One region of the Staphylococcus gallinarum genome, then DNA from elsewhere that is predicted to be linked to it. Evidence: riboswitches for the same ligand, from Rfam matches in the RefSeq annotation. Region 1 holds a riboswitch; each other region holds the start of a gene.
What was found. A riboswitch is a leader RNA that binds a small molecule or an ion and turns the genes downstream of it on or off. The one in region 1 is predicted to bind S-adenosylmethionine.
Positions count from the first base shown of each region.

Region 2: linked by a shared signal. The riboswitch ahead of metK (methionine adenosyltransferase) and the one ahead of JN168_RS03025 (Na+/H+ antiporter NhaC family protein) in region 1 are both predicted to bind S-adenosylmethionine.
Region 3: linked by a shared signal. The riboswitch ahead of metX (homoserine O-acetyltransferase MetX) and the one ahead of JN168_RS03025 (Na+/H+ antiporter NhaC family protein) in region 1 are both predicted to bind S-adenosylmethionine.
Region 4: linked by a shared signal. The riboswitch ahead of JN168_RS01490 (MetQ/NlpA family ABC transporter substrate-binding protein) and the one ahead of JN168_RS03025 (Na+/H+ antiporter NhaC family protein) in region 1 are both predicted to bind S-adenosylmethionine.

Region 1 is NZ_CP069082.1:713,238-717,967, forward strand. It holds gene JN168_RS03010 (amidohydrolase) at 1-194, shown strand, start outside; gene JN168_RS03015 (SDR family oxidoreductase) at 278-1,159, shown strand; gene JN168_RS03020 (flavin reductase family protein) at 1,225-1,836, shown strand; SAM riboswitch class I at 1,973-2,071, shown strand; gene JN168_RS03025 (Na+/H+ antiporter NhaC family protein) at 2,175-3,479, shown strand; gene JN168_RS03030 (SRPBCC family protein) at 3,724-4,230, shown strand.
Region 2 is NZ_CP069082.1:1,136,369-1,141,098, forward strand. It holds gene pckA (phosphoenolpyruvate carboxykinase (ATP)) at 1-1,494, opposite strand, end outside; SAM riboswitch class I at 1,661-1,773, shown strand; gene metK (methionine adenosyltransferase) at 1,883-3,079, shown strand; gene JN168_RS05350 (NERD domain-containing protein) at 3,171-4,079, shown strand; gene JN168_RS05355 (aldo/keto reductase) at 4,560-4,730, shown strand, end outside.
Region 3 is NZ_CP069082.1:13,437-18,166, reverse strand. It holds gene JN168_RS00070 (DHH family phosphoesterase) at 1-79, opposite strand, end outside; gene JN168_RS00065 (DUF2232 domain-containing protein) at 94-1,020, opposite strand; gene metX (homoserine O-acetyltransferase MetX) at 1,359-2,327, opposite strand; SAM riboswitch class I at 2,390-2,495, opposite strand; gene JN168_RS00055 (AzlD domain-containing protein) at 2,590-2,919, opposite strand; gene JN168_RS00050 (AzlC family ABC transporter permease) at 2,916-3,611, opposite strand; gene serS (serine--tRNA ligase) at 4,116-4,730, opposite strand, start outside.
Region 4 is NZ_CP069082.1:365,801-370,530, reverse strand. It holds gene JN168_RS01495 (BglG family transcription antiterminator) at 1-1,272, opposite strand, end outside; gene JN168_RS01490 (MetQ/NlpA family ABC transporter substrate-binding protein) at 1,471-2,289, opposite strand; SAM riboswitch class I at 2,354-2,458, opposite strand; gene JN168_RS01485 (CPBP family intramembrane glutamic endopeptidase) at 2,625-3,383, opposite strand; gene panE (2-dehydropantoate 2-reductase) at 3,551-4,468, shown strand; gene galU (UTP--glucose-1-phosphate uridylyltransferase GalU) at 4,684-4,730, opposite strand, start outside.

The DNA of each region.
Region 1 (4,730 bases):
TTATGGACGAACCGTTAACAATTGGCGAGGATTTTTCTGGATTCTCTCAACAATACCCAAGCGTATTTGTCTTTATTGGCTCAAACAGTGAATATGATTTACATCATCCGAAGTATGATCCGGATGAGCGTATTTTAGAAAAGGTACCAGATTATTTTGTTACTTTTGTACAAAAGCTATTAAATGAAGTTTAATTATAATTAGTGCTATTTTGTATTAATCAGAAACATATTGGGTATTGAATATATAAGTAAAATGTATTAAGGAGTGTTTACTTATGTCTGCTCAAGATCCTAGAAAGAAATTTTCAAACAAAGATTTTCCAAAGCAAGAACAACCTGTTCCTGGACTACAACAACAATTAGACCCTCAACCAGATTGTGGAGAATCATCATATACAGGCCATCATAGATTAGAAGGTTATAAAATGTTAGTAACTGGTGGTGATTCTGCAATAGGTCGTGCTGCTGCAATTGCGTATGCAAAAGAAGGTGCGGATGTTGCAATTAATTACCTCCCTGATGAACAAGTCGATGCTGAAGAAGTGAAACAGGTAATTGAAGCTGCTGGCAGTAAAGCAGTGCTTATACCGGGTGATATTCGAAATGAACAATTTAACTATGACTTGGTTGCACAGGCACATCAAGAATTAGGTGGACTGGACAATGTGACGTTAGTCGCTGGTCATCAGCAATATCGAGAAAGTATCAAAGGCTTTGATACAGCTTCCTTTACAGAAACCTTTGAAACGAATGTTTATCCTATATTTTGGACAGTACAAAAGGCGATAGATTATTTAAAACCCGGAGCAACGATTACATTGACATCTTCTGTTCAAGGTTATAATCCAAGTCCAATATTGCATGATTATGCTGCAACCAAAGCGGCAATCATTTCATTGACCAAAAGTTTATCTGAAGAATTAGGTGAACAAGGTATACGTGTTAATTGTGTTGCCCCTGGTCCATTCTGGTCACCGTTACAAATCTCAGGAGGACAACCTCAATCGAAGATACCGACCTTTGGTCAAAAGTCAGTACTAGGACGTGCAGGTCAACCTGTTGAGTTGGCAGGTGTATATGTCCATCTCGCAGCTGAAGAATCTAGCTATACAACTGGTCAAGTGTATGGTGTTACAGGCGGAACCCAAATAGATTAAACAACAAAAAGTTAGAAAATCTGGAAGTTGATTTTCTAACTTTTTATTTATGAGGAGTAGAACAAATGAAAAAATTCGAAGCAGCAAAGTTAACAAAGCAACAAAACTATAAGTTATTGAGTGGTAGTGTTATCCCAAGACCCATTGCATTTGTAACATCACAAGATGAGAAAGGCATGCTCAATGCAGCCCCTTTTAGTTTCTTTAATGTGGTCAATAGTGCGCCACCGATGATTATGCTATCAACAACTCGAACTGCAGGCAAAAGGAAGGATACTTCCTTAAATATCGAAGCAACTGAAGCATTTGTTGTGCATATAACAGATGAAGATACTGTAGAACAAATTAATCGTACAGCAGCTCCAATTGCAAGGTCATTGAATGAATTAGAACGAACAGACTTAACATGCGTTGATTCTGATGTCGTATCTGTACCTGGGATTGAACAAGCTAAGATACGCTTAGAGTGTAAATTAGATAGAATTATTCCCTTAGGTGATAAACAAGAGGGATCTGATTTAATTATTGGAGAAGTAGTGATGTTTCATATTGATGATACAGTTTATATAGAACCGCATAAGATTGATTCTAAAGCATTAGGAGCTGTGAGTCGTTTAGCTGGAAATAATTATGCGAATCTTGGACAATCATTCATCATTGAACGTCCAACAGAATAGTAATGCACATGTTAAATCATCAAACTCTGTACTCGTTTATTAAAGGAATAAGTTTGACAAAGTTCAGATTAAATATTAATATTTAGCAGTATTTGACGTTAACATTCAAGAATTCTTGTAGTAAAAAAATAAAACATACTTATCAAGAGAAGTGGAGGGACTGGCCCTATGATACTTCGGCAACATGTAAAAGCGTGTGCCAAATCCAGTAGCAACTATTGCTAGAAGATAAGGAGCTTAAATTAACTCTTTTCTTCAAATGAATGAAAAGAGTTTTTAATTTTTATAAGATATTAAACCGTTAAATCATAATTGATATCAAAGGAAGTAGGTTGAATATGAAAGAGCAGTATAAAGGCAATGCATGGGCATTGATTCCTTTAATCGTCTTTGTGGCGATGTTTCTAGGTGTTGGTATAGCAACGGGTGATTTTACGACAATGCCATTAAACGTTGCAATTATTGTGGCCTCTATCATTGGCTTGTTATTAAATAGAAAAGAATCGTTTCAACAGAAAGTTGAAATATTCACGAAAGGTGCAGGACACTCTAACATTGTGTTAATGATGTTGATTTTCCTATTGGCTGGTGCCTTTTCACAAACAACGGAAGATATGGGTGGTGTAAAATCCACTGTTAATTTAGGTTTATCAATTATTCCAGAAAATTTAATCATAGTAGGCTTATTTATTATTTGTATGTTTGTGTCTGTTTCTATGGGGACATCTGTAGGAACAGTTGCTGCAATCGCACCTGTAGGCTTCGGATTGAGTCAAGCAACAGATGTATCAGCTGCGATTACAATGGCTACAGTTGTAGGTGGTGCGATGTTTGGTGATAATCTATCGATGATTTCTGATACGACAATTGCCGCAGTACGCACACAAAAGACAAAAATGAGTGACAAATTTAAAGTAAATATAAAAATAGTACTTCCTGGGGCAATACTGACTATTATTGCACTATGGTTTTTAACAAATGGTGCACATATCGATGCGACTAAAAATTATGATTATAATATAATTAAAGTTATACCATATTTATTGGTACTTATACTGGCATTAGTAGGAATTAATGTAATCATTGTCTTAATTGGTGGTACTTTACTATCTGCGATTATAGGATTGGTTGATCATTCATTTGGCTGGAAAGGGCTATTAAGTTCAATATCAAAAGGTATTGTCGGCATGGAAGATATTGCAATTATTGCATTGTTAATTGGTGGTTTAGTTGCGTTGATTCAACATAATGGAGGCATTACGTGGTTATTAAATTTTGTGCGTAATAGAGTTAAATCGAAACGTGGAGCAGAACTGGGTATTGCCGGATTGGTAAGTGCTGCAGATATTGCTACTGCGAATAATACGATTTCTATACTTATGGCCGGTCCGTTAGCTAAAGACATCGCTGATGAATACGATGTCGATCCTCGAAAGTCGGCAAGTATTTTAGATATGTTTGCTAGTTGTTTCCAAGGGCTTTTACCATATAGTCCACAAGTTATAGCAGCTGCTGGTGTTGCATCCATATCACCATTTGATTTAGTTCCATACGCTATTTATCCTGCGTTATTAGGTGTCTGTGGTTTAGTAGCAATTTTCTTTAGATTACCGAGATTAGATAAGAAAAAGCGTAAAGCATAGCTAGATTGTTAGATTCACATGCTAATGTTTAATTGTATATTTTAAATTAATGTATAATAAACAATAACGTTATTTACTAACTTTAAATTCTGTAAATAGATGTAATGAAAATAAAAATACTAAGTAAGTGTAATAAATATTTAGATTTATATTTGTTTAACTTAATCGAAATAAAAGGATTATTGTTTAGAACTTACCTAGAATGAGTTAAAATATACTTAAGAGTGAAAGTAGGTGAACAATCGTGGCAAGATATAATATTGAAAATGAAAATGTTGAGATACAACTTGAACGATTATTTAAAGTCGAGCCTGAATTATTATATCAAGCGTGGACAGATCAACGTTTTTTAAAGCAATGGTTTATGACATCTGAGCGAACGAATAAAACAATACAGGTTGATGCGAATCAGAATGGAACGTATAAAATTGTCGACGTTAGAAAAGGTAAGGAAAATATAGTCCAAGGAAGCTTTATCACATTAACACCTTACGAATATATTGTAATGACAATAGGCATGCCTGAACTGAGTGATTCTGAAGATACTATAGAAGTAGAAATATTTGAACGCGAACCAGGCATCACACAAATGGTATTTACGTATAATGCTGTAGTACCAAGAGAAAGAAGATTTACAACATTAGAATATAAACAAAAGAAAAAAGAGTATCATGATTCTACTGCCCATGGCTTTGAAATGTTATTTGATAAGTTACAAATCGCATTAGAAGATTTTGAAGCAGAAATGTAATTAATCTTAGTAGGTTACAGTGCTTTATTAAAATATATAGGAGAGTCATTACTCATTTTCTAAATAAGATGTCTAGAGATTTAAAACTCTGACTAATAAATTAAGGTGATTTCTATTGCAATAATAATAGAAATCACCTTTTTTATTTGAAAGGAAAAAAGCATATCATGATAAAAATATAAACAACCGAATAGTTATTAGTAATATATGCGAGATTGTGTGCGAGACTCCTAAGGGAACAGGACAAGCTGAAGACTACAGGCTGAAGCTGTCCCCTAGGAAAGGGAGCAAAGTAAAAAGAAGAATGATAAACAGCATGAATGATAAAATGAAAAATAGTAAAAAAAGCATATCATGATTTAAATATAAACAACCAAATAGTTATTAGTAATATATGCGAGATTGTGTGCGAGACTCCTAAGGGAACAGGACAAGCTGAAGACTACAGGCTGAAGCTGTCCCCTAGGAAAGCGAGCAAAACAATCTTTTAAAAAAATTCC
Region 2 (4,730 bases), 420 kb from region 1:
TTTGTATTCATCTGATTTGCTCCAAGCGTTAATTGGGTTTAATAATGTTTGAGGTACATCTTCGACATGAATTGGAATATTTAATCCGATCATATCATCTTTAATGTATTCAGCATCTTTAAGTTTACCTGTAATGGCTTGGTTTACCATTTGTCTAGTGTAGTTTAAGCTGATTCTTCTACCAACACCATATTTACCACCAGTCCAACCAGTGTTTACGAGATAGACATCAACATCATGTTTATCGATTAGGTCTCCGAGTAAATCTGCATATACCTTTGCATTTAATGGCAAGAAAGGTGAGCCGAAGCATGTTGAGAATGATGGTTCAGGTTCTGTAACGCCACGTTCAGTACCTGCTAATTTAGCAGTGAACCCACTTAAGAAATGATACATTGCTTGATCTTTAGATAATTTGGAAATTGGAGGTAATACACCAAATGCATCTGCAGTTAAGAATATAATTGTATTAGGATGTGCAGCTTTTGATGGTGTTACAATGTTATCAATATGATTGATAGGGTATGCAGCACGTGTATTCTCTGTGTATTTATTATCATCGAAATCTACATCACCGTCTTCATCAACGACAACGTTTTCTAAAATTGTTCCATACTGGATAGCGTCGTAAATTTGTGGTTCCTTTTTATATGAAAGGTTAATTGCTTTTGCATAACAACCACCTTCAATATTGAAGATTCCGTTGTCATTCCATCCGTGCTCATCATCACCAATTAATTTACGTGTAGGATCTGCGGATAACGTTGTTTTACCTGTTCCTGAAAGACCGAAGAATAGTGCAACATCGCCTTTTTCGCCGACGTTAGCAGAGCAATGCATACTCATAATATTATCTTTCGGCAACAGGTAATTCATTACAGAGAAAATACCTTTTTTCATTTCACCTGCATATTCAGTACCACCGATTAAAATAACTTTGTGTTTAAATGAAGTAATGATAAATGTTTCAGAATTTGTACCATCTACTTCTGGATTAGCTTTAAAATGTGGCGCTGACACGATTGTGAAATTAGCTTTAATTTCTTGTGCTTCTTCTTTAGATTTTGGACGTATAAACATGTTTTGGGCGAATAAATTATGCCAAGCAAGTTCATTGATTACTGTTAACTTTAACTGTGATTCTTCGTCACTACCTGCATAACCATTAAAGACATAAAGTTCGTCCTTTTGATCTAGGTATTCAAGAACTTTGTCATATAATTTTAAAAATGTTTCCTCTTCGATAGGTTGGTTGATATTACCCCAATCGATAGAATCTCTATAAGATGGTTCTGTCACGATGAATTTGTCTTTAGGTGAACGTCCAGTATATTTACCAGTCTTTGCATTAATTGCTCCAAGTTCTGTTAATTCACCCTCACCATTATTTAAAATCTTGTTATACAATTGTGTTGTAGAAAGTTGGAATAATGATGACGTTTTGCCCAAAATGTTTTCGATTTTATTAGTGTATGTGTATGTATCTACAGCCATACTCAATCCCTCCAAAGTTATTTTTAATTGTAAGCCTTTACAATTAAAAAGTATAACACATATGATTTATTAGTACACATCATTTTAAAGGGAATTTAAAATTTATATTAATAAATGTTAAATTGACATTATTACTTAACTTCGGTACTATAGTCATTAACGGATTCTCTTATCCTGAGAGGTGGAGGGACATGGACCCAATGAAGCCCAGCAACCTCTTCTTAATACGAAGAAAGGTGCCAAACCGTTTGCAGACAAATACCGTCTGAACGATAAGAGCGAATGGACGTATTAGGGCCTTCTCTCTATTTAATATAGTGAAAGGGCCCTTTTTTAATGAGCTCACAGTATAGAGAATATTCGTAATTTAAAACTAAAGGAGCAAATTATGACTTATAATAGAAGATTATTCACATCAGAATCTGTAACAGAAGGACATCCAGATAAAATTGCCGACCAAGTTTCAGATGCGATTTTAGATGAAATATTAAAGGATGACCCAAATGCACGTGTAGCTTGTGAAACGACAGTTACGACTGGTATGGCGTTAATTTCAGGTGAAATATCAACAACTACTTATGTTGATATTCCTAAGGTAGTAAGAGAGACAATTAAAGAGATTGGCTATACGCGTGCTAAATTTGGTTATGATAGTCAAACAATGGCAGTATTAACAGCGATAGACGAACAATCACCTGACATCGCTCAAGGTGTGGATACCGCATTAGAATATCGCGATGATTTATCTGAGGCTGAAATAGAGGCGACAGGTGCCGGAGACCAAGGCTTAATGTTTGGCTATGCAACAAATGAAACAGATACTTATATGCCATTGCCAATTTTCTTATCTCATCAATTATCTAAACGTTTATCAGACGTAAGGAAGGATGGCATATTAGACTATCTTCGCCCAGATGGTAAAGTGCAAGTAACTGTTGAATATGATGAACATGATAAACCAAGCCGTATTGACACAATTGTAGTTTCTACGCAACATGCTGAAGATATTGAATTAGAACAAATTCAAAATGATATTAAAGAGCACGTTATTTATCCAACAGTTCAAAAAGATTTACTAGATGAACAAACAAAATTCTACATCAATCCTACTGGTCGATTTGTAATTGGTGGACCTCAAGGAGATGCGGGCTTAACAGGTCGTAAGATTATTGTAGATACGTATGGCGGATATGCACGCCATGGTGGTGGATGCTTTAGTGGTAAGGATCCTACAAAAGTTGACCGTTCAGCAGCATATGCAGCACGTTATGTAGCTAAGAACATTGTTGCAGCAGGATTAGCTGATAAATGTGAAGTGCAACTTGCTTACGCAATTGGTGTTGCAGAGCCAGTTTCTATATCAATCGATACATTTGGTACAGGCAAAGTGAATGAAAGTGTGTTAGTTGAAGCGGTTAGAACTCACTTTGATTTAAGACCGGCAGGAATTATAAAAATGTTAGATTTAAAACATCCTATTTATAAACAAACTGCAGCATATGGTCATTTTGGTCGTACGGATGTGTTGTTACCATGGGAGAAACTTGATAAAGTCAACTTATTGAAAGATTCTGTACAAGCATAATAAATTGCCTTAAGTGTAGAGTTTACACTCGAATAAACAGATGATTTCCATTATAATAAAGTTACTGATCACATAAAGGAGCGTTATTGTTATGAACTCATTGGGACCTTTAGAAATTGGTTTAATCGTGGCAATTATCGTAGCAATTATTTGTTTGATTTTATTTATTGCTGCTTTAAACAGTAAGAAGAAAGCACAGAAAAAGATTGAAGAACAATATCAATCTAAAGAACAAAAGTTAAAAGAAGCACACGAAGAAGAATTAGAAAAAGAAAGAATCGAAAATAAAAAGACTGTTACAAAACAAAAAGAAGAATATGATGCGACAGTCAATACTAAAGATAGAGAAATTGATGCACTGAAACTTTTCTCAAAAAATCATAGTGAGTATGTAACAGATATGAGATTGATTGGTATTCGGGAACGCTTAGTAAATGAAAAGCGAATTAGACCTGAAGATATGCATATTATGGCCAATATCTTTTTACCACGAAATGAATTTAGCGATGTGCAACATATCAGTCATTTAGTATTAACACGTACAGGGTTATATATAATCGATTCCCAATTGTTAAAAGGTCATGTCTATAATGGCATCAGTGCAAATCAATTCAAAGATCAACCAATGATTGAGCAAGTCTTCGATACATTAGATCTTGATAAGCAAAAGGCTCAAACATTAGTATTAGATCAAAATGATGATAAGAAATCATTGAATTTTGTAAATTATACTGAGCATATTAATGATATTGAAAAGTTAGCAGGCGATATTCAAACAGAATTGAACTTGAAATTCACACCGACGACTATCTTGTACTTTAATCCGAAGAATGAAGGTGCTGTTACAATCACAAACTATGCACAAAGTTCAAATTCTAAAGTGCTTGTTGGTCCAGAACAATTGGATGAATTCTTTAATAAGTTTGTCTTCCATGGTCGTATTCAATACACTGTCGAAGATTTACAACGCATTATGGATGAAATCGAATCTTTTAATTAATATCTTTGCTAAAGTAACGTAATCAATTTTCTGAAATGAATAGAGTGGTTGGGACTTAAATCATCCATTCTCAAATAAAAGAGAGCTAATCCATTGTTGATTAGCTCTCTTTTTTATATTTAAATTTGGTTCGTAATTTATGTAGATAACAAAAAATAATAAATTCCGTGTAATTAATTGTAGCGTAGATAAATTTAATTTGAAGTTTTTGATTTGAAAATACATCATCATGTGGAGTATCTGGCGAAAGGCCTAAGTGAAAAATGCTAGGCAAAGACCAATGGTGAGATGACATGCTAGGAAAACGAACTGAGAAAACTATGATAAATTAAAGTTTGGAAGTAGTAAATATGTGCAATACATATTAGTGATTAACGTAATAAATAGCTAATTTATTTGGTTATGAAGCTTTTTGATTTATATGACTTACGAAATTGTATATCATGTAAGATAAGTAAAGTAAAAAAGGGGATATGAACATTGGAAAATATTACGTTTTACAATGGCAATGAAATGCCGATACTTGGATTAGGTACATTTAGAGTAGATAATAGCGATCAATGTAAAGAAGCAGTAAAACATGCTATAGAGAGTGGATATCGCCATATTGATACAGCTATGATTTATGAAAATGAAGAAAAAGTTGGCGAA
Region 3 (4,730 bases), 700 kb from region 1:
CAACAACGAGTGCGATTGCTGTTAGTGCCAAAATAATAAATGGTAAAATCAACGCTTTTTTAGTGGATTGACGGTTCATTTTTCCACCCCAAATCATTTTTTAATGATGCTTTTCAGGTTAAAGCATAAATCTACCAATCCAATGAGTCCCACGATATGTGTAAATGGCGTTAATATTGTCCCAATCACCATTAAAATAATCGTAAGTGCAAGCGGCATTGATTTTGCTTTTCCAAAAAAGTGAATAACACTCAACCCTTGAATATACATACATAATGATAACACAATTTCAAAGTTTAATACGACACTTTGAAAAGTACCCGATTGGGTAGCAAACATAACACAAAACAGCACAATAATATAGATGACTAATATCGAGCGTTTCATCTGCCATGCATATAATGGTTTGAATATTGGTGTAGCAACTTTGAATTTACGTAAGATTGGAAATGTAATAATAAGATTAATCAATATAAGTAGAAAAACTGCAATCACAATATAACTTGGTAATTGTACTGCAAATTGGCGGAAACCTTCTTCAAGAATCATTTTAGAATCTCCGGAGACTGCCGACTCTGTTATAAGTTGATGCATTTGTTGTTTCACTGGATTGATGATTGCAGAGGCTTTTGGTAATTTATCAAAAGTCTGTAATAACATAATCGCGATAAGTGAAACGATACTCATAAATGTAGTTGTAACATATAAAATACGTTCTTTTGACGTACGTTCTTTTAACAATTGGCCTACGATAAAGCTCAAGAAAATAACGAGGACCAATATACTTAGTACAAATATATTACCTAATAATGTTGTTAAGACAACCGATATAACCGCTGCTAAGCCAAACGACTCGTTTGATTTGTGCCATAAGATGATACCTGGTATCGTAGCAAATAATGCGAGTACCAGTCCTAGCGGTGGTAATATATGTAAAGCTAAAGCTACTACTATGAAAGCAATTATGCTAAGAATAGTTGCTTTAGGATATATTTTTGAAAACAAGTTCGCCACTCCTATACTATTTTTGACTATAACTACCATTTTAACCAATTTAAATCTTTTACACAATTTTACCGACCCATTTTATATAGAAGAATTAATGATCTGATAACATCGTTTAACATCCCCTTTGATTTACTGCAAATTCAGAAATCGTCTCTATCAAACTAGATTACTGATTACATGGATTAATGATTATTCCATCATTGCTTTTTGCCTTCTAAATTCCATACTTCTCGAATCTATTATTTCAACTTTTTTAAAATCAAAAAGGGCAATGCCTAATAACAACTCACAACGCGTCAGATGTCATTATGCACTGCCCATATTTCAATAAATATTCAATAACCTCAATATTATTTACGTTTAAATTTAGATAAGTTTAAGAAATGATATAAATTAGGTGCCCAATCATTAAAATTAAGCAAGAAACCATCGTGCCCAACATTATCAGGAACAAAGAAATGTTTATGGTATTTAAAGCGTTCTCCTACTGCCTTAACTAAATCGTCTGGGTAGAGTAAATCATCGGTGAAACCCATTGTCATGACCTTTGTATCAAGTGAGCCAAACACAGCATCCACGTCATCTCTTCCTCTATCTAAATCATGGCTATCTAAGACGTCGAGCAGTGTTAAGTAACACTCAGACGCGAAATGTTGTTTAAATTTATCGCCTTGGTATTTCTGATACGCAACTACTTGATCAGGTGTGAAACGTTTGTCATAACTTTTTGATGAACGATAGGTTAAGAATCCTAACTGTCTTGCGATACTCATTCCTTCTTTGTTATCAAGCAGAATAGCCTGTCTTGCGATTTCATTGAATGCACGACTATAAGATGACGTTCGATCAGTAGCAGCTAAGATTACTGCTTTCTCTACTTCAAATTTACGGTTATACAAAAGTTCCATCGCCTGCATGCCACCTAAAGAGCCACCGATTAATATATTAATCTTTCGATACCCTAGTGTTTCGATACCTAGTTCAATGGCTTTGACAATATCTCTCAACGTTAATTGTTTAGGAAAATCTACATCATTGAGTGCAGAACTTGAACCATATGGACTACCAATAACATTAAATGTTAAGAACTGATAATCATGAATTGGCATGTATCCACCATCTATAATTTCACGCCACCATCCAGGATCTTCATTCGTACCATATGTCAGATGATTGCCTGTTAATGCATGGCAAACTACTACAAGCGGTTGCCCTTGAAAACCCACATGCTCATAGCGTAACTTCAAATTTGCTATCGTTTCACCAGATTCAGTCGTAAATGGTCCCAATTCTAATGTATCAACCGTATAATTTGTCATTTTTTACCTCCTACTTAAATAAAAAAACTTCTCACTCTAAAAATAAGTAAGAAGTTTAACTATACTTATCATTCGAGTATCTCGTTGGTATTAGCACCGTACTACATCTTATATAGCCGGTTGCTGAAGCTTCAACGGGCCAAGTCCCTCTGCTTCTCGAAATAAGATTTTATTTTATTTATATGCATCTCATATAAAAGATGTCATAATTTTCTAATTATTGTCATTCTAACGGATATTAACTCTTACATCAATGAATTATTTAAAATAGCCATCTTAAGAGTGCCATTATTAAAATGCCTCCAATAATTGTAAAGGTTAGACTACGTGTGATAACTGCAATTAAGATTGTAGGTACCATCGTTATAATAAACGGGAAATTTAATGTGTAGCCAAGTCCATTGTCATGTTGCTCTATAACGCCATCTATAATTAATGCCGTGAATAGTGTAATTGGAATAAATGAGAGCCATTTGACGACCTTTTCAGACAACTGTATTTTCGTGATTAATATAAAAGGGATAACCCTTGTTAACCATGTAACTAACCCACACAACAAAATAATAATAAGCATATGTAGAGAAATCGTCATTTATCCATCACCACCCCAAGCATTGCCGCAACAACTGAAGCTAAAATAATCGCCAAGTATGACGGCATAAATAAACTGAACAACAACATCATAGCCACAACACAGATAATTAAGACAAAGTAAATTCTAATATGCGAGCGCTTTACCGCTTCAAATTGAGAAACCGCTAGAAAGATAAACATTGCTGTGATTGCAAAATCTAATCCTAAAGCATCCGGATGTTGTATGTATTTGCCAAATATAGCACCTGCAACAGATGACACTGTCCAAAATAAATACGCTGTAATATTTAAACCGTGTAGCCAACGATCATTTATCTTCTCACCTTTTAAATGTGGCGTGATAGCTACACCAAATGTCTCATCAGTTATAAGCGAAGAAAGCCCTAACCGATTTAACAATCCATAATCTTTATAATTCGGGGCTAATGTCATGCTTAATAAAAACATTCTCGAGTTAACTATGAATGCTGTAAGCACAATAGCCGTTATGGGTGTCCCTGAGATGACTAATGTACAAATTATAAATTGAGCAGCACCAGCGTAAATCACTAAGCACAATAATATAATTTCAAGAATACTAAAGCCAGAGGCTACAGCGACAATTCCAAATGATAATCCAACACCAGCATAGCCTAACAAAGTGGGGATACATTCTTTAACGCCTTGTTTAAATGTGATATGTTCTTTCATCATCTCACCCCTTGTTGATGTATTTTGATATTCACATTCTATTACAAACATTTAAAAACAACCATATCTTTTAGACTTTGGTATGTGTTACGTAAGACAAACTACAGTCTAAAAACGTTGCTATTACAGCGATTTTAAATTATTTTATAGACTCAGATTAATTTAGACCACCTGGCAGAAAAAGGTTTAACAACTCTACTATTAATTTGATTTTTAACCTTTTTTATATCGTTACACCTCCCCTACCCTCTTATGATAATTTGATAGTTACTTGCTTCCTGTATTTTAAAAATTAACTAGACTAAAAATTTGTTCAATATTTTGTATTAATATGGTTCACCTAATTAATAGTTAGGTCGATATGTCTTATTGCTAAATCACCATACTGAAAAAACACAATTTGTATAAATCGTTATAAATAAAAAGGCAATCTCAAAAGAAATTGCCTTTTCATTTGTCAGAGAACTGTACATCTCCGACGCTTCATTTATTATTTCATTTTAATTATTTAACTGGTCTAATTACAGTCTTGCCACCCATATAAGGAACAAGAGCTTCTGGAACAGTTACTGAACCATCTTCATTTTGATAGTTTTCGACAATAGCAGCAAAGGTTCTACCTACTGCTAAACCACTACCATTTAACGTGTGTACTAATTCTGGCTTAGCATTTTTATCTCGTTTAAATCTAATATTCGCACGTCTTGCTTGGAAGTCAGTAATGTTTGAACAAGAACTGATTTCTTTATAATCATTATAGCTTGGTAACCATACTTCTAAATCAAATGTCTTACTTGAACCAAAGCCAATGTCTCCAGTACATAAGATTACACGACGATATGGTAAGCCTAATTCTTCGAGAATTGCTTCAGCATGTGTTGTCATTTCCTCTAATGCATCAAATGAATCTTCTGGCTTTTCAAAGCGAACCATTTCAACTTTATCAAATTGATGCAAACGAATTAAACCACGTGTGTCTCTACCTGCTGATCCTGCTTCACTACGGTAACATGCTGACTGTGCAGTAAATTTCGCTGGTAATTCATCTGGACCAATAATTTCATTACGGTAGTAGTTCGTCAATGGTACTTCCGCAGTTGGAATTGTGTATAGACCTTC
Region 4 (4,730 bases), 350 kb from region 1:
ATAATCATAAACTGAATCCAGCTGTACGGTATCTATCACTTCGATACGTTCGTCAAGCTTTAAAATTTTAGCTTCTAGTAAACTGGAAATACCTAAACCATAATAACAAGCTATCACTATTTTAATTTTTTCTTGTTCGTTTCTTTCAACTGATGATTGAAAATGTAATGCTAAAAAGGCAATTTCATCTTCTACTAAATGAATATCGGCATCAACTTCTAACTCTTTCACAATGTCATATAACGCATCAAAGATAAATGGATAGTTTTTTTTTATATCTTGAGTCAAAGGATTATTGATATATACATTTTTAATTATTCTGTGATATGTCCTACTAAAATGTGAAAATATATTGTCTCTCAATACACTATCTTGGGTAAAACCTACACCAATATTTTGCTCCATTTGAACAATGAGCCGTTCAATATAACTTTTGACGAATAATTGTTCAAATCCAAGATCATGTTGTTCAAAATAATCACTAATAAAGAAAGAAAAAAGTTTTGTTGTCTCTCTATTCAAATCATATCCTAGTCTATTATTAATTTCTGTAATACATTGATTAGCAATTTCAAATGACTTTGGTTTTATATCCCATGCTTTATAACTAATATTTTGTCTTTTATAAATAATGATTAAATGAATAATTAACTGTTTGAGCTGTATTTGTGTTGCTTGAATATGGTTATATATCAAGACACGCTTAATAATTTGTGTTATTTGTTCTAAATGCACTTTAGGAATATCGGCTAATATTATATCTTCAATCGATTTATTTTTAGATGTTAGTTGACTCAAGTGTAAAATAGCATTTCTAATATTCATCTCATTTCCTTTAATACATACACCTTTATTTCTAACACTTTCAACTAGAACATCAAATGACTGACACCAATTAGCAAATCTTTGTAAATAATCTAAAAATTCATTTTTAGTTATCTTTAGGTCAGCAATCAGACGTTCCGTCGTCGTAGGATCGTGTTGCATTAACAACCGATAACCTAAATTCATTAATATTTCACTATCCTTATTGGCATAGTCATTGATATAATGTTCAATCGTTTCAATACGATACTGCTCTAAATTCAATCTAAAGCCACGACCCTTTACACTAGTGATTACTGGATCGCTAAACAATGTATTGATATACTTTATATCCGATCGCACAGTTCTATTAGAGACACTTAATATAGCTGCAATATCATCTGCACTTTTGTAATTTTCAGATTCCTGTATAAACAGACGCATGATCTTAATATGTCGTTCTATCATATATACACCTCATTTCATCAAGGCTTTTGTTTATATTGCAGTTAATATCAGCAATTATATTGTAGGTCTATTTGACATTAAGAGCAAGTTACAATAAAACATTATTTTATATAATAAAAAAGCACTACTTATAATTTTTACAAGTAGTACCTTTTTACAATACGCATATACTCAAATCAAAATATGATTTTTAAATAGTTATTTTTCATAAGGTATGACATCTTGTCCATATTTCTTTTTAATAAATGACTTCATATCTTTGGATTGTAATACCTTTAATAATTCTTGATACTTTTTATCACCTTTATGCCCTTTTTGAACTGCTATTATATTTGCAAAAGGTGATGATTTCCCTTCAACTGCAATCGCATCTTTATGTGGTGTCAGTCCATTATCAATTGCATAATTCGAATTCATAATAACCGCTGCGCCTTCTTTACTCTTGTATGTCTTAGGTAAAAATTCAGCACCTTGTTTATTATTAAACTTAAGTTGTTTTTTATTCTCAACTATATCATCAAACTTAGCATCCTCGATTTTGACACCTTTTTTAATTTTAATTAATCCTTTATCAACAAAGAATGATAAGAATCGACCTTCTTCTGCAGGATTATTCGATACATAAATTGTAGATCCTTTTGGAATATCTTTAATATTTTTATACTTTTGACTATAAACACCCATTGGCGTAGTGAATACCTTACCTACTTCTTCTATATTATAATTATGATCTTTTCTTTCTGCTTTAAGATAAGGTACATGTTGGAAAAAGTTTGCATCTACATCACCTTTATCTAATAATTTATTCGGTACTTTATAATCATTTACTGTTTTTATTTTTAAATCGTAGCCCTTTTTTGCCATTGCTTTTTTTGCGTGTTCTAATACCTCTCCGTGCGGTGCAGGTGATGCGGCGATAGTTATTTTTTTATTTGCTGCATCACTATTTGATTTGCCACAAGCAGCTAAAACACCAATTAAACTCAATAACAGAATTGCATATGTAAATTTTTTCATGTCATCTCTCCTTATTATTCATATAAAAAATGCCTTCTCTAAATAAAGAGAAGGCATTCTGCTTCTCTCATCTTCGAAAGTTAAATACTTTCTGTGAATTAGCACCATTTCGTATTACGACGGTTGCTGGGTTTCATCGGGCACATCCCTCCACCACTCTTGATAAGAGTTATAAATATGTATTTGAATTTATTTAATCCTAGCATTTTGGTCATGTTTAGTCAATCTAATTTTTAGAATTTTCTGTATGCTTCAATTTCATATGCTTTATATTAACTTTTTGTTCCATGTGAAACAGCTTAATCCTATAGCTTTATAGCATGTTTCTATACTGTTCATCCCATAAATACCATAGCACAATATGCAATTAAATTATTTAACGCATGTAACGCTATCGCAACAGACAACTTTCGACCTGACTTTAAATAAACATACGCGAGACCGATAGCAATAATTAAATACATCACAATTTCTAAAGGTGATTTCGCTTCTGTGACATGTAGTGAAGCAAAGATGATAACTGAAATGATAGACATCAACGTAAAGCTGAATTTCTTACCAAGTTCACCAATTAACAAATGCCTAAATAAAAATTCTTCATTAATTGGCGCAATAATCACAATAGAAAAAAATGCTAAAAACGTTGAAAATGGCGTAGCAAACATTTGCTCAATTAATTTATCATTTTCTGTTTCGTCAAATTTCCAAGACTCCGGAGCAAATAAATCTACCAATTCAGGATAAATTGCCTTTAGAATGAATAACACAATAAACGTGAGTATAATTAATTTCCAATACCGTTTCATATGTTTAATGCCTTGTGTCAAACGGTCCTTAAAGGATCGTCTATAAAATAGTATCCATGTCCCAAATAAAATAATGAAGGCAATCAAATCTACAATTAACTGTATCATATTCAACATGTGATCATTCATTTGAAAAGCCTTATTTTCAGTTCCTAAATATAAAATAAATACAAAAATCGAACAAATTAAGGACAATGCAAATGTACTAACTAAATAGATAACCGGTAAAATAAAATCTAGCCATTTAATATCTTTCCATTTATATGTATATTTTCCTGATATTTTCATTGTATCCCCCCTTTCACATTTTAAAATAACATAAAAATTAAATTGTATATATAGTTTTTCAAAATGCTTATCGCTTATAGTTATTGATTTATATGCGTAATTTATGGATGATTGTGGTATACAGTTATTACATCCATAATACATATTTATAGGGGAGTTGTGTTTATATGCGAATTCTAGTCCTAGGTGCTGGTGGTATTGGCGGATATTTTGGTGGCCGTTTAGCTGAAAGTGGTCAGGATGTCACTTTTTTAGTTCGTCCAAAACGAAAGTCATACCTAGAAAGAAATGGTTTAGCTATCCATAGTGAAAATGGTGATTTCAACTTCAATCCTAAATTAATTACTCGGGATGATCGTGCCGAAGCTTTCGACGTTGTACTACTCTCATCAAAGTCATATCACTTGGAACACGCTATCGAAGATTTACAACCATTTATACATCATAATACAGTCATTATTCCTCTACTTAATGGCATTGCACACATTCCTACATTGCAATCTGAGTTTGGTAAAAGTAATATCATGGGAGGTTATTGCGTAATTGAAACCACGCTTGATACTTCTGGCGAGATTGTTCACACAAGTACATTCGACAAATTATTTTTCGGCGAATTAAATGGCGAGGATAGTCAACGTGCCAAACATATTGCGGAGGCCTTCTCAAATTCCAAGGCTCAATTTATCTTGAGCAACAATATCACACAAGGAATGTGGCACAAATATTTAATGATAACCGTATTATCAGGTGTTACAACATTAATGCATGCACCTATAGGTCCAATAAGAGATAGTGTCGGTGGTACTCAATTTATTGAATCATTATATAATGAAGTAGCCACTATTATGCGTGCAGAAGGCGCACCTTTAGATAACCAAATCGTTCCTAAATACATGAAAGCACTCACCCAATTATCCTATCATTTCAAAACTTCAATGCAGCGTGATATGGAAAAAGGTCTAAATATAGAAGCCGATCATTTACAAGGTCATTTGCTTAAATTAGCTGATCAACATCAAATTCAAGCACCACTATTAACAACAATTTATCAAAATCATAAAGTCTATAAAGAAATGTTGCAATAAATATTGATAAATTGCAGTTCATTATTTTTGCGAAACTTAAATATATACATGATTCCACACAAATCATCGTATTCTTTTACACTTTAAAATATTATAAACAGTCATTAAAAAACGTCAATTTCTGCAGCTCTAGTTAGAAATTGACGTTCTTTTTTTACTAATTACATTGATTGATATGCCACATTACTAGCAGCAATTTACTTTATAAACTCAAATTATAAATCTAATGATTGAATATATGCTTTAACATCTTGAGACATTT